2 regions of the Propioniciclava sp. MC1683 genome follow, and region 1 is predicted to be linked to the other one. Evidence: predicted binding sites of a transcription regulator. Region 1 holds the regulator's gene; the other holds the start of a gene.
What was found. The regulator HrcA, encoded in region 1, represses chaperone genes, less so after heat shock. The targets are predictions, from matches to a motif close to TTGGCACTCGNNNNNNNCGAGTGCCAA.
Positions count from the first base shown of each region.

Region 1 (6,998 bases):
CCACGGCAGCGCCGAGATGATGCCCTCGCCGCCGGCGGCGCCCGCTTCCTCGGGGACGGGGCCCGTCAGGGGCGAGGCCAGCGTCAGGCCGCCCGCGCCCACCGGCTCGGGCTCGCGCTCCGGGTCCGGCTCCGCCTCGGGCAGGGGCTCGGGGTCGGGCAGCACCGCGGGCTCGGGCTCCGGGTCGAGGTCGGGTTCGGGGGCCAGGTCGGGCTCGGGCGCCAGCTCCGGCTCGGGCGCGAGGTCGGGTTCCGGGGCCAGGGCGAGGTCGGGCTCGAGGGCCGCCTCGACCTCGGACGCCGGCTCCTCCTCCGCGGCGAGCTCGGGGGCCTCCTCGGGCTCGGGCTCGTCGTCGGGCTCGGGATCGGTCGCCGGCACGGGCTCGGCCGGGACGGGGAGGGGGTCGGTGCCGAAGCCGAGCGCGGAGGCGAGCACCATGCCGCCGGCCAGCGGCAGCGTGCGCGGGTCGGCGTCGGGGGTGACGAGGCGGACCCGGTCGACACCGGTCCAGGTCGACTCGGCCCAGAGCCCGCCGGGCCCCGAGGACGCCTCGTGGTCGGGCCCGACCGCGCGGCACCCGCCGCGGACGAGCACGCGCGCGCCGTCCTCGCCGAGCTCGGCCAGGCCGAAGGTCTCCACCGCGCGCAGCCCGCGGCTGACGAGCACGTCGAGCACGGCGTCCAGCGTGGGGGCGCCGCCGGCGACCACGGCCGCCACGCGGGCGACCAGCTCGTCGTCGGTGGGCAGGTCGACCAGGACGGCGAGCCGGTCTGTGGCGAAGCCGACCAGACCGCCCGGGGCGTAGGAGAACGGCCAGGCGCTCATGCGGGGACCTCCTTGGGGCGGGGGTTGGTGGTGCCGAGTTCGGGGTCGTCGCCCTCGACGTTGACCACGATCGCGGTGATGTTGTCGCGGCCGCCGCAGCGGATCGCGGCCTCGACCAGGGCCTCGGCGGCCAGGCCGGGATCGGGCGAGGCGGCGAGGATGTCGTGGATCACGGGGTCGTCCAGCTCGCCGTTGAGGCCGTCGGAGCAGACCAGGAAGCGCTCGCCGGGGGTCTGGGGCAGCAGCCACAGGTCGACCTGCGGCGCGTCGGGCTGCCCGAGGCTGCGCGTGACGATGTTGCGGGCGCGGTGCGTGCGCGCCTGCTCGGGCGTGATCACGCCCTCGAGGATGAGCTCCTCCGCCTCGGAGTGGTCGACCGTGGCGCGGGCCAGCGTGCCGTCGGCGTAGCGGTAGACCCGGCTGTCACCGACGTTGAACACCGCCCAGTGGTCGGCCCCACCCACGCTGACGACGGCGACCCCGGTGACCGTGCTGCCCAGGCCCCGGACGGCGGGGTTGGCGTGCCCGTGGGCGAGGATGCGCTCGTTGACGTCGTGCAGGGCCGCGACGAGGTCGCCGGGGCGCAGGGCGGGCCGGCCGTCGAGGGGGCGCAGCCCGTCGATGACCATGGCGCTGGCGGTGTCGCCCGCGGCGTGCCCGCCCATCCCGTCCGCGACGGCCCACAGACGCTCCCCCACCAGCACGCTGTCCTCGTTGTGGTGGCGCACGCGCCCCACGTCACTGCGGTGCCCGCTGGTGACGGTCAGCATCAGGCCAGGTCCTCCCTCGCGCCTGTCGGGGGTGCGGCGCTCGGTCGAGCATAGCTGTGGCGCCGCGCGGTCCTCGACCCGCGGACGGCACCTGGGGAGTGCTCCCCGGCCTCACTTGGGCTGGCTGACCCGCTTCTGGAAGGCCTGCAGCTGGGCCAGGGCCACCGTCCCGGCGGTCGAGGTGCGCAGGACGCCGTCGCTCAGCAGCAGCTGCCGGGCGCCGGCCGCCTCGAGGGTCGCGACCTCCTCGTCGGTCAGCCCGCCCTCGGGGCCGATGATGATCAGGACGTCGCCCTCCTCGGGCAGGTCGAAGTGACGCAGTGTCAGCTCGGCCCCCTCGTGGAGGATGAACGTGACCGCCATGGTCGGGATCAGCTCGACCAGCTCGCGCGTCGTCATCGCGGAGGTGATGATGGGCACGCGCAGGCGCCGGCTCTGCTTGGTGGCCTCGCGGGCGGTCGTCCGCCAGCGGCCCAGCTGCCGCTCCTCACGGTCGTGGGTCCACTTCACCACCGACCGGCTCGACTGCCACGGGATGATCCGGTCGATGCCGAGCTCGGTCAGCATCTCGACGGCCAGCTCGGCCCGGTCGCCCTTCGCGAGGGCCTGCACCGCGTGGTAGCGGATGGGGGCCTCGGGGCTGGTCAGCACCTCCGCCACCTCGAGGGTCACCGAGGCGCGGTCGGTCGCGGTGACCTCGCCACGCACGCCGGTCCCGGCGCCGTCGGCGACCATGATGGTCTCCCCCACCCGGATGCGGCGCACCGCAGCGGCGTGGCGTCCCTCGTCGCCGTCGACGGTCACGGTGTCGCCCACCTGCGGGGAGTGCAGGTCGGCCAGGAACAGGGCTTCGGTCATGTCTCCTCGGCTCGCTCGGGTGCTCGGCGGTGTGTCCTCGGCGTCAGTCCGCGAAGGCGTCCTTCAGGCGGCTGAAGAAGCCCTTGTTCGTGGCGCCGCGCGACACCGTCGCCGCGGGACGGGTCTCGCCGCGCGCCTCGGCCAGCTTGCGCAGGAGGTCGCGTTGGGTCTCGTCCAGCGACTGCGGTGTCTGCACCAACAGCGTAACGCCGAGGTCGCCGCGTCCGGCGCCACGCAGCCGCGGCACGCCGCGACCCGTCACGACCAGGCGCGTGCCCGACTGCGTCCCGGCCGGGACCTCCAGGCGCACGCGGGACTCCTCCTCGAGGGTGCCCTCGACGTCGGCCTCGAGCGTGTCGATCCAGACCTCGGTGCCCAGGGCCGCCGCCGTCATGGGTAGACGCGCCACCATCTCGAGGTTGTCGCCGTCGCGCTTGAAGACGTCGTGGTTGCTGACCGACAGCTCGACGTAGAGGTCGCCCGAGGGACCACCGCCGGGTCCGACCTCGCCCTGGCTGTCGAGGTGCACGCGGTTGCCGGTGCTCACGCCCGCGGGGATCTTGACGTTGATCGTCCGTGTGGAGCGCACCCTGCCCTCGCCGGAGCACTCGCCACAGGGGTGCGGGATCGTCGTGCCGTAGCCGCGGCAGGTGGGGCACGGCTGGACCGTGCGGATGTCGCCCAGGAACGAGCGCTGGACCGTCTGCACGTCGCCGGCGCCGTGGCAGGTACCGCACGTGACCGGCTCGGTGCCGTCGGCGGCACCCTTGCCCGTGCAGGTGGGGCAGATGACGGCGGTGTCGACGCGGATCGGCTTGGTCGTCCCGAACGCCGCCTCGGCCAGGGTCAGGTTGAGCCGCACGAGGGCGTCCTGCCCCTTGCGGACGCGGCTGCGCGGTCCCCGCGACCCCTGCGCGCCGAACATGGCGTCGAACAGTCCGCCGACGTCGAAACCGGCCGCCCCGCCCGGGCCGAACCCGCCGAAGCCGCCAGGGCCGAAGCCACCGCCGCCACGCATCGGGTCGCCGCCCAAGTCGTACATCTGCCGCTTCTTGTCGTCGGACAGCACGGCGTAGGCCTCGCCGATCTCCTTGAACTTCTCCGCCGAGGCGGGGTCGTCGGCCACGTCGGGGTGGTACTTCATCGCGAGCTTGCGGTACGCCTTCTTGACCTGCTCGGCAGTCGCGTCCCGGGGGACGCCCAGGACCTCGTAGTAGTCGCTCAACATGTTCCTTTGGTGTGCGGGATCAGGCTTCGGCGAGGAACCGGCCAACGTACCGTGCGACAGCGCGCACGGAGGCGATGGCCGAAGGGTAGTCCATACGGGTGGGGCCCACGATGCCCAGCGTGGCCCAGGCGCGCTCGTCGGTGCCGTAGCCCGACGCCACGACCGAGGTGGCCTGCAGCGGCGCGTAGGGGTTCTCGTGCCCGATCCGCACGGTCACGTCGGTGGGCGAGGTGGCCTCGCCCAGCAGGCGCAGCAGGACGACCTGCTCCTCCAGGGCCTCGAGCACCGGCTTGACGGTGGTCTCGAACTGGTCGCCGAACCGGGTCAGGTTGGGCACGCCGGCGACGGCGACGCGGGCGCCGGGGTCGTCGGTCACGATGTCGAGCAGGGCGGCCACGATCGTGGCCGCGAGGCCGGACGCCGCGGGCGGCAGCTGGTCGGTGAACGTGGCCAGCCGGTCGACGGCCTCGCGGGGCGTGGCCCCGACGAGCAGCTCGGCGAGCCGGCCCCGGACGAGCGCGAGGTCGTCGTCGTGCCGGTCGCCCTCGGGCGGGAGCACGACGAGGCGCTGCTCGACCGCACCGGTGGCGCTGACGCACATCACCAGGCCGCGGTCGGCGCCCAGGCGGAGCACCTCGACGTGGCGGATGACCATGCTCGACAGCACCGGGTACTGGACGATCGCGACCTGGCGGGTGATCTGCGCCAGCAGGGCCACCGTGCGGCGCACGACGTCGTCGACGTCGAGGGCACCGGCCATGAACTGGGTGATCGCGCGCTTCTCGGCCGAGGTCAGCGGCTTGACCGTGGACAGGCGGTCGACGAACAGGCGGTAGCCCTTGTCGGTGGGGATGCGCCCGGCCGAGGTGTGCGGCTGGGTGATGTAGCCCTCCTCCTCCAGCACCGCCATGTCGTTGCGCACGGTGGCCGGGGAGACGTTCAGGTTGTGCCGCTCGACGAGGGCCTTGGAGCCCACGGGCTCCTGGCTGGAGACGTAGTCGGTGACGATGGCGCGCAGGATGGCCAGCTTGCGGTCGTCCAGCACGCTCCACCTCCTTGGCACTCGACCTGACAGAGTGCCAGTCTACGCCATCGGGTCGGGCGCCCTCGCTAGGGTGGCCGGGTGGAGTACAGCCTGGGACCGTTCGTGCCCGTCGCCGACCGCGTGCACGTCGCGGTGGCCGAGCCCGAGGGGGTGAACGTCGGCCTCGTCGTGGGGTCGACCGGGGCCCTCCTCGTCGACACCGGCAGCTCCCCCGAGCAGGGCCGCGCCATCCGGGCCGCGGCCGAAGCCGTGGCCGGGGGCGTCCCCCTGACCCACGTCGTCGTCACGCACGCCCACTATGACCACGTCGGCGGCCTCGCCGCGTTCGGGGACCTGGTCACCCTCGGCCACGAGCACCTGGCCCGCGCCTGCGCGGAGGGCACCCCAGCGCCGTCGCGGACGATCGCGATGGCGTCCGCGGTCAACCTGGGCGACTGCCACGTCGAGCTGGCCCACTTCGGCCGCGGTCACACCGACCACGACGTGGTCGCCGTGGTGCCCGGGCGCAAGGTGGCCTTCCTCGGCGACCTGCTCGAGACCTCCGCCGAGCCGTCCGCCGGCACCGACTCGTGGCCCGGGGAGTGGGGCGCCTCCCTGGACTGGGTGGCCGGCATGCTGCCCCGCGACTGCGTGATCATCCCTGGGCACGGGCCGGCGCTGAACATGGACGGCGCCGGCACGCAGCGGGGCGAGATGCAGTGGCTGCACGAGCGCGCGCAGGCGCTGTACCACGCGGGCAGGGGTGCGGCCGGCGCGTGGGCTCCCGACTGGCCGTGGCCGCAGGAGCCGGCCGAGCAGTTCGTCGCGCAGGCGATCACCCGCATGCGCGAGGCCGGGCGGCCACGCCAGCGCCCGACGCTGCCGCTGATCAACCGCTGAGCGGGCCCCTCAGGGGGCGAGCCGGCGCGACGCCAGCTCCACGACCTCGGGCGAGGCCCCGACCGTCAGCATCCTCCCGGTGACCCCGGGCGCGTAGGCGCGCCCGTCGACGCACGCCGCCCCGCCCAGCTCGGTCACCATGAGCGTGCCCGCGAGGTGGTCCCAGGGGTGGATCGAGCGGTACGCCAGCCCGTGCAGCTCCCCGCGCGCGAGCGCCGGGTAGTCGATCGCGCACGAGCCGCGCGTCGGGCGCAGCCGCAGGCCGGGCGCCCGGGTGTGCCGCAGGCGCGGCCACACGGCGACCTCCCACGGGCCGGGCCCCGGGTCGAGCCGGGCCAGCGGCGTCCCGTTGCAGGTGACGCCGGCGCCGCGCTCGACGAGGTAGAGGGCGTCGTGGAGCGGCTGCCAGATCCAGCCGCGGGTGGCCTCCCCGCGCCGGACCTCGGCGACCATGACGCCGAAGTCGTGGGTGCCCGCGGCGAAGTTGCGGGTGCCGTCGACCGGGTCGACGACCCAGGCGTGCTCGGCGTCGGGCAGCGCGCGCAGGGCGGTCGGGTCGGCGAAGGAGGCCTCCTCCCCCACCACCAACGCGCCCGGGGTGGCCCGGCCGAAGGCGGCGGTGAGCTCCGCCTCCGCCTCGCGGTCGGCGACGGTGACGACGTCGCCGGGGCGCTTCTGGATCACCTCGTGGCTCGCCAGCGCCCGGAACCGCGGCAGGATCACCCGCTCGCAGACGTCCCGGATGAGGTCGGCGACCTCGTCGGTGCGCATCAGGACTCCCGGTCGAGGTGGTCCTCGGTGACGAAGTCGATCAGCTTCTCGACCTCGGTGAGCAGGCGCGGGTCGAGGTCCTTCCAGCCGGTGACGCTGCCGAGGATCCGCTTCCAGCCGGAGGCGACGTCGGCCTGGTCGGTGTGCGGCCAGCCGAGGGCGGCCAGCGTGCCCTTCTTCCAGTCGGTGCCGCGCGGGATGTCCGGCCACGCGGTCAGCCCGACGCGGGCGGGCTTCACCGCGGCCCAGATGTCGATGTACTCGTGGCCGGTCACGAAGACGTGCTCGCCGGTGACCTGCGCGACGATGCGCGACTCCTTGCTGCCGGGCACGAGGTGGTCGACGAGCACGCCGAGCCGGCGTCCACGGCCGGGCGCGAAGTCGGCGACGATCGCGGGCAGGTCGTCGATGCCGCCGAGGTACTCCACGACGACGCCGACGTGGCGCAGGTCGGCGCCCCAGACCTTCTCGACGAGTTCGGCGTCGTGGCGTCCCTCGACGTAGATCCGGCTGGGCAGCGCGACCTTGGCCTTCTCGGCGGGCCCGACCCGCGAGCCGGACGCCGTGTGCGTGCGGTTGTACTGCTGGGCCCGGTCGCGGGCGGTGGGCGCCGGACGGGCCG
Region 1 covers NZ_JACJFX010000004.1:60,112-67,109, forward strand. The annotation lists gene H5397_RS03570 (FHA domain-containing protein) at 1-825, opposite strand, end outside; gene H5397_RS03575 (PP2C family serine/threonine-protein phosphatase) at 822-1,595, opposite strand; gene H5397_RS03580 (16S rRNA (uracil(1498)-N(3))-methyltransferase) at 1,707-2,453, opposite strand; gene dnaJ (molecular chaperone DnaJ) at 2,497-3,681, opposite strand; gene hrcA (heat-inducible transcriptional repressor HrcA) at 3,701-4,726, opposite strand; gene H5397_RS03595 (MBL fold metallo-hydrolase) at 4,805-5,605, shown strand; gene H5397_RS03600 (inositol monophosphatase) at 5,615-6,376, opposite strand; gene H5397_RS03605 (DUF3097 domain-containing protein) at 6,376-6,998, opposite strand, start outside.

Region 2 (6,998 bases), on a different contig from region 1:
GTAGGGGGAGGACCGCAGCCCGCGCACGGGTCGCGGCCGGGGCCCGACACCGGTCGGGGGCCGAATGGATCGCTCGGTCAGGCCAGCCCGGGGGCGGCGAGGAAGACCTGGGCGTCGCCGGACGCCGTGATCGCAGGGTTGGTCGCGGGGACGAAGACGGAGTCCCCCTTCGACAGCTCGAGGGTGCGCTCCTCGTCGCTCAGCACGACCGTGCCGCGGGTGACCAGGACGATCCGGGCCCCCTCGGGGGAGGGCAGCTCCAGCGGCGCGTCGGCCGCCAGCTCCAGGCGCCAGACGTCGAACTCGTGGCAGTGCGTGGGGTAGTCGAACACGCCGGGGGCCGTCTCGGTGGCGTCGATCACCTCGGGCTCGCCCCAGCCGAAGTCGACGACCCGGACCAGCTCGTCGACGGCGATGTGCTTGGTCGTGAGCCCGCCGCGGATGACGTTGTCGCTGGACGCCATCACCTCGACGCCGGTGCCCCGGAGGTGGGCGTGCATGACGCCGGCCGGGGTGTAGAGGCCCTGGCCCGGCTGGAGGGTGACGCGGTTGAGCAGGAGCGCGGCCAGGATGCCGGGGTCGCGCGGGAACACGTCGTCCAGCTCGAGGGCGGTGCGGGCGAAGTCGCCCAGCTCGCCCGGCTCGTCGCGGCGCTCGACGGCGGCGGCCAGGACGGCGTCCACGATGTCGACCTGCTGCTCCTTCATGGCGAGCAGCTGCAGGAACACCTCCTGCAGCCCGGCCTCCCCGCCGCGCGAGCGCAGGGGACCGATGACCCGCTCGATCGACGGGCCCACCTCCAGCGCCTCGAACAACGCGATCGTGATCGACGGGTCGCGGAACCCGCACAGCGCGTGGAACTCCTCCAGCGCCACGAGGATCTCGGGCTTGGGCCAGTCGTCCTTGTACACCCGCTGCGGGGCGGTCAACGGGACGCCGGCGGCCTCCTCGGCGGCGAAGCCCTCCTCGGCCAGCGCGCGGGAGGGGTGCGCCTGCAGCGACAGGGGGTGGCGGGCGGACAGGACCTTCATCAGGTACGGCAGGTAGGGGCCGAACTCGTCGACGCTGCGCGCGCCGAGCAGTTCCGGGCGCTGGGCCAGCGCCCGGTCCAGCGTGGCGTCGGCCAGCGACGAGGGGGCGAGGGTGTGCGCGCCGAGCCAGAACTCCGCCACGGGGCGCCCGTCGGGCTCGGTGCCGAGCAGCTCGTGGATGGTGTCGAACGTGCCCCACGGGTAGTGGATGAGCGTGCCCCGCAGGTGCTCCATCAGCTCTCGGTCCTCCTCAGATCTCGGACCAGGGTGGGTGAGTGGTCCATCGTCCATTCAACTCGGCGGGACGGGTTCGGGCAAGCAGGGAGGCACCGAGGGCGAATGACACGGCTGTGATTCGTGGCGTACAGTGGTCGGCATGTCCGACGCGCTGGCCCGCACCGAAACCGGTACCACCGAGTCCGGCCTCACCGCGTTCGAGGCCGACCTGCTCGCGTTCGAGGCGACCGGGCACCTCGCCCCCGAGGGCAAGGAGGCGGCGATCCTACGCCGCTTCGACCTGTCGGTGCCGCGGTACTACCAGGAGCTCAACGCCCTGATCGACAAGCCCGAGGCGCTCGCCCACGCGACCCTGCTGGTCAAGCGCCTCCGCCGCCAGCGCGAGAGCCGCCAGCAGCGCCGTTCGGCCCGCCCGCTGTCGGCCGCCGCGGCCGTCTGACCGGCCGCGCGAGACGCACGCCCGTCAAGCCGGGCGAACCACGGAACATCCAGATGGCCCCGATCGGGGCCCCGTCCGCGTGCGCGTACCCGCCCGTGACCAGCCCGGCGTGGCGCTCCAGCGGGTTGCGCAGGGCCGGGCTGCCCGTCCGGGCCAGCGACCAGGCCGACGCGACCAGGTAGGCGGGCAGGAACCAGACCCCCGTGGCCGCGAACTGCCACGCGTGCCGCACCTCGTGGGCGTACACCCCCGGCACGCGCGCCTCGAGCCGGTCCATCGTGGACGCCGTGGTCACCACGTCGCCGATGGTGAAGGCCCCGGCGACCGGGAAGGCGAACCGGTAGCCCTCGGCGACGAAGATGCCGTCGGGGCGGCGTCGCACCCGCGCGCCACCGGCCCCGGCCACCAGCAGCCCGACCGGGGTGCTCAGGTTCAGCCAGTTCGCGAGGTGGCGGATGCGATCACGTCGACGCATGCCGCCAACACTAGTGCGCGATGGCACTCGCTTGTCTCGAGTGCTAATCGGCTGGTAAACATGTAGCTGGCACTCTCGGGTCGAGAGTGCCACACGTTCCGGCCGTGTGAGACCTGCCGATCAGGTCGTCCGTCGCGGGCACCGTCCGGGGCAACGCAAAGACATTCGAAAGGGCTGCCGCAGTGGCAAAGCTGATTGAATTCAACGTCGAGGCCCGCCGCGGGCTCGAGCGGGGCATGAACACCCTCGCCGACGCGGTGAAGGTGACGCTCGGCCCGAAGGGTCGCAACGTCGTCCTCGAGAAGAAGTGGGGCGCCCCCACGATCACCAACGACGGTGTCTCCATCGCCAAGGAGATCGAGCTGGAGGACCCGTTCGAGAAGATCGGGGCCGAGCTCGTCAAGGAGGTCGCCAAGAAGACCGACGACGTCGCGGGTGACGGCACCACCACCGCCACCGTCGTGGCGCAGGCGATGGTCCGCGAGGGCCTCCGCAACGTCACCGCCGGTGCGAACCCGATGGGCCTCAAGCGCGGCATCGAGAAGGCCGTCGCCGCCATCGCCGACGAGCTGGCCGCCCAGGCCACCTCGGTCGACACCAAGGAGCAGATCGCGGCCACGGCGTCCATCTCGGCCGCCGACACCACGGTCGGCGACATCATCGCCGAGGCGATGGACAAGGTCGGCAAGGAAGGCGTCATCACCGTCGAGGAGAGCAACACCTTCGGGCTCGACCTCGAGCTCACCGAGGGCATGCGCTTCGACAAGGGCTACATCTCGCCCTACTTCGTGACCGACGCCGAGCGCATGGAGGCCGTCCTCGACGACCCCTACATCCTCATCGTCAACAGCAAGGTCTCCTCGCTGAAGGACCTGCTGCCCGTTCTCGAGAAGGTCATGCAGGGCGGCAAGCCGCTGCTGGTCATCGCCGAGGACGTCGACGGTGAGGCCCTCGCCGGCCTGATCGTCAACAAGATCCGTGGCACCTTCAAGTCCGTCGCCGTCAAGGCCCCGGGCTTCGGCGACCGCCGCAAGGCCATGCTGGGCGACATCGCGATCCTGACCGGCGGCCAGGTCATCTCCGAGGAGGTCGGCCTCAAGCTGGACGCCGTGACCGTCGAGCTGCTCGGCCGCGCCCGCTCGGTGCGCATCACCAAGGACGAGACCACCATCGTCGACGGTGCCGGCGACGCGCAGCAGATCGAGGGCCGCGTGGCCCAGATCCGCCGCGAGATCGAGAACTCCGACTCCGACTACGACCGCGAGAAGCTGCAGGAGCGCCTCGCCAAGCTGGCCGGCGGCGTGGCCGTCATCAAGGTCGGCGCGGCCACCGAGGTCGAGCTCAAGGAGCGCAAGCACCGCATCGAGGACGCCGTCCGCAACGCGAAGGCGGCCGTCGAGGAGGGCATCCTCCCCGGTGGTGGCGTCGCGCTGCTCCAGGCCGCCGCCGCGGTCAAGGAGAAGGTGTCCGGCGAGCTGTCCGGCGACGAGCTGGTCGGCGCGCAGATCGTGTTCACCGCTGCCTCGGCCCCGCTGAAGCAGATCGCCGAGAACGCCGGCCTCGAGGGCGGCGTCGTGGCGGAGAAGGTCGCGGGCCTCGAGCCCGGCAAGGGCCTGAACGCCGCCACCGGTGAGTACGTGGACATGCTCGAGGCGGGCATCCCCGACCCGGCCAAGGTGACCCGCTCGGCGCTGCAGAACGCGGCGTCCATCGCGGCGCTGTTCCTCACCACCGAGGCCGTCATCGCCGACAAGCCCGAGAAGGCGCCGGCCATGCCGGCCGGCGGCGACGACATGGGCGGCATGGGCTTCTGACCACGCTCGACCCCGTCGAGAACCACACACAGGGCGTCCCGCACACGCGGGGCGCCCTGTGCGTTGCGCGGGCATCGCTCCGGTTCGTTCCCGGACGCCGTCCCGAGCAGGAACGGCGTCGTCACCCCCTCGTCCATGAGGTGGGTCATCAGTCCCTCCACCGCGTGGGGCAGGTTGTGGCAGTGGTCCATCCAGATGCCGGGGTTGTCGGCCAGGAAGACCACGTCGTAGGTCTCGCCGTGGCCGACGTCGAGGCTGTCGACGACCCAGGGCGCCCCGGTCGCCGGCACCCCGTTGCGGGCCACGACCGTGAGGTGGTGGCCGTGCAGGTGCATGGGGTGGGCCTCGCCGCTGGCGTTGGTGATCCGCATCGCCACGCGGTCGCCCTCGCTCACCATGTACATCGGCACGTGCGGGACCATGCGACCGTTGATCGTCCACCACGAGCGCGCCGAACAGGCCCCCGATGACCTGCACGTGCGAGACCTGGTGGGAGTGGTACCAGAAGGTGCCCACCTGGTCGGCGGGGAAGCGGTAGGTGAACGACCCCCCGGCCTGCACGGCGTCCTGAGTGACGCCGGCGACGCCGTCCATGCCGCCCGGCACGTCGTAGCCGTGCCAGTGCAGGGTCACGCCCGCGGGCACGTCGACGTTGCGCAGCGTGACCTCGACGCCCTGGCCCTCCCGCGCGCGGATGGTAGGCCCGGGGGTGGAGCCGTTCAGGGTGTAGCCCGTGAATGTCGTGCCGTCGGCGAGGGTGACCGGCCCGTACTGTGCCCCGCCGGCGGCGAGGAAGTTCACCAGGCCGGCGGACGCCCACGCGTGGGCGGCGGCCTGCAGGGCGACGAGCGCGCAGATCAGGAGGGCGAGGGATCGGTACACGGTGCTCATGGGCGACTCCTTGGTCGAGGTGACGCTGGTGGGATGAGCACAGTGAACGCCGTTGCGGGGCGGCGCGGTGGATCCGTTTCCGATCGGGAAAGGGGCGGCGGTCGGGCGGGGTCAGGCCCCGATGAGGCCGTGTCGGACGAAGGCCGCGTGCAGGCCGTCCTCGTCGACGCGGCCGGTGACCTCGTCGGCGATGGCCTTGACGGCGTCGGGGGCGTTGCCCATCGCGATGCCGACGCCCGCGGCGCGGAGCAGTTCGACGTCGTTCCAGCTGTCGCCGATGGCGATGGAGTCCGCGCGGTCGAGGCCGAGGTGGGTGAGGGCGGCCACCATGCCGGCGGCCTTGTCGAGGCCGGCGACGGTGACCTCGCCGCAGCCGGGGCCGAAGGCCTCGACCGAGCTGGCCACGACCTCGAACCGGCCCGCGAGGGCCTCCTGCACGGCGTCGACCGGGAGCGGGCAGCCGAGGTAGACCAGCTTGGTGACCAGCACCCCGCTGCGATCACCGTCGGTGCGCACCCGGTCGATGAAGCCGAACGAGCCCCGGGCGAACTCCTCGGGGGTCTGGCCGAGGTCGGGTAGCGAGGCGCGCATGCGGTCGCGGATGGCGACCGGGGCGAGGATCGCGTCGTCGGCCTGCAGGACGACGCCGGTGTCGTGGCGGTCGAACCAGGCCAGGGCGAAGGCCAGGTCGTCCTCGGGGATCGCGCGGTGCACGACCACCTCGCCACCCACCGCGACGAATGCCCCGGAGGCCCCGATCACCCCGTCGAAGCCGATGTCGAGCAGGTCGGGCCACAACTCGGCCCGCGACCGGCCCGTGCACACGAACACGGCGTGGCCGGCCGCGCGGGCGCCGCGCACGGCCTCCACCGTGCTCGCGGGGATCCGACCGTCCCAGCCGACGAGGGTGCCGTCGACGTCGAGGAAGACGGCCCGGCGCCGCCGGGCGGGTTCGGGGCTGCGCGAGCGGGTCATCGAGTCACGCCCGCAACCGGGGGCAGGCCGGCAGCTTGACCGCGTCGAGCCAGATGGCCAGCAGTGCGGACTGGTCGGTGCCCGTGACGCGGGCCACGTGGTCGACGAACGTCGTGGTGGAGGCGACCGAGTGCTCGGCGACCCACGAACGGCACACGGCGAAGAAGGCCGCGTCGCCGAGCGCCACGCGCAACGCGTGCAGGGTCAGCGCGCCGCGCTTGTAGACCCAGTCGTCGAACATCGCCGGCATGCCGGGGTCGGCCAGCGGGGTGGTCTGCTGCTGCATCGGCAGCGCCTTGTGGTGCCGCGCCGCGCGCTCGTCGGCGGTCAGCAGGCCGCGGGCCTCCGACCACAGCCACTCGGTGTAGCAGGCGAAGCCCTCGTGCAGCCAGATGTCGCGCAGCAGCCCGGAGGTCACCTTGTTGCCGAACCACTGGTGGGCGAGTTCGTGCACGACGAGGCGCTCGTTGTCCCAGTCGTCGACGAGGTGGTTGGTGCCGAAGCTGGCCATGCCCTGCGCCTCGAGCGGGATCTCCAGGGGCTCGTCGACCACCACGGCCCTGAAGTCGGGCAGGGGATAGGGGCCGAACCAGCCCTCGAGGGCGTCCAGCATCGCCGGCAGGCGCAGCAGGGGCGAGGCCGGCGGCACGGCGCGTCCGCGCGGGCGGTGGAGCGTGACCCGGCCCCCGGAACCCGGCAGGGGCTCGGCCGCGAGGCGTCCGATGACGATGCTGACGAGGTAGGACGCCGTGGGCGCGGCCTCCTCGAACACCCAGGTCGTGCGGCCGGCGCGCGTGGACGTGCCGGTGGGGCGTCCGGTCGCGACGACCGCGTACTCGGGGTCGGTGGTCACGGCGATGCGGTAGGAGGCCTTGTCGTCGGCCCGGTCGTTGCACGGGTAGAACGACGGCGCGCCGTAGGGCTGCGAGGCGACCAGGACGCCGTCGGTGAGCTCCTCCCAGCCGGCCGGGCCGTGCGCTCCCGGCACCGGGCCGGGCTTGCCGGCGTAGGCGACCTCGACGGTCGTGGGCTCGCCGGCGGCCAAGGGGTGGGCCAGCTTCAGCGTGAGGACGCGGTCCTTGTGGGTGTACTTCTTCGGCTTCGCCCCGCCGACCCGCACCCGGGAGACGTGCAGC
Region 2 covers NZ_JACJFX010000009.1:93,585-100,582, forward strand. The annotation lists gene manA (mannose-6-phosphate isomerase, class I) at 78-1,265, opposite strand; gene H5397_RS08090 (DUF3263 domain-containing protein) at 1,408-1,707, shown strand; gene H5397_RS08095 (hypothetical protein) at 1,628-2,182, opposite strand; gene groL (chaperonin GroEL) at 2,365-3,996, shown strand; partial or broken gene H5397_RS18140 (multicopper oxidase domain-containing protein) at 4,191-4,418, opposite strand; partial or broken gene H5397_RS18145 (multicopper oxidase domain-containing protein) at 4,483-4,887, opposite strand; gene H5397_RS08110 (Cof-type HAD-IIB family hydrolase) at 4,999-5,862, opposite strand; gene H5397_RS08115 (M1 family metallopeptidase) at 5,867-6,998, opposite strand, start outside.
Region 2: a site for HrcA is predicted at 2,203-2,229, ahead of groL (chaperonin GroEL). Genes of this name have one in related genera too.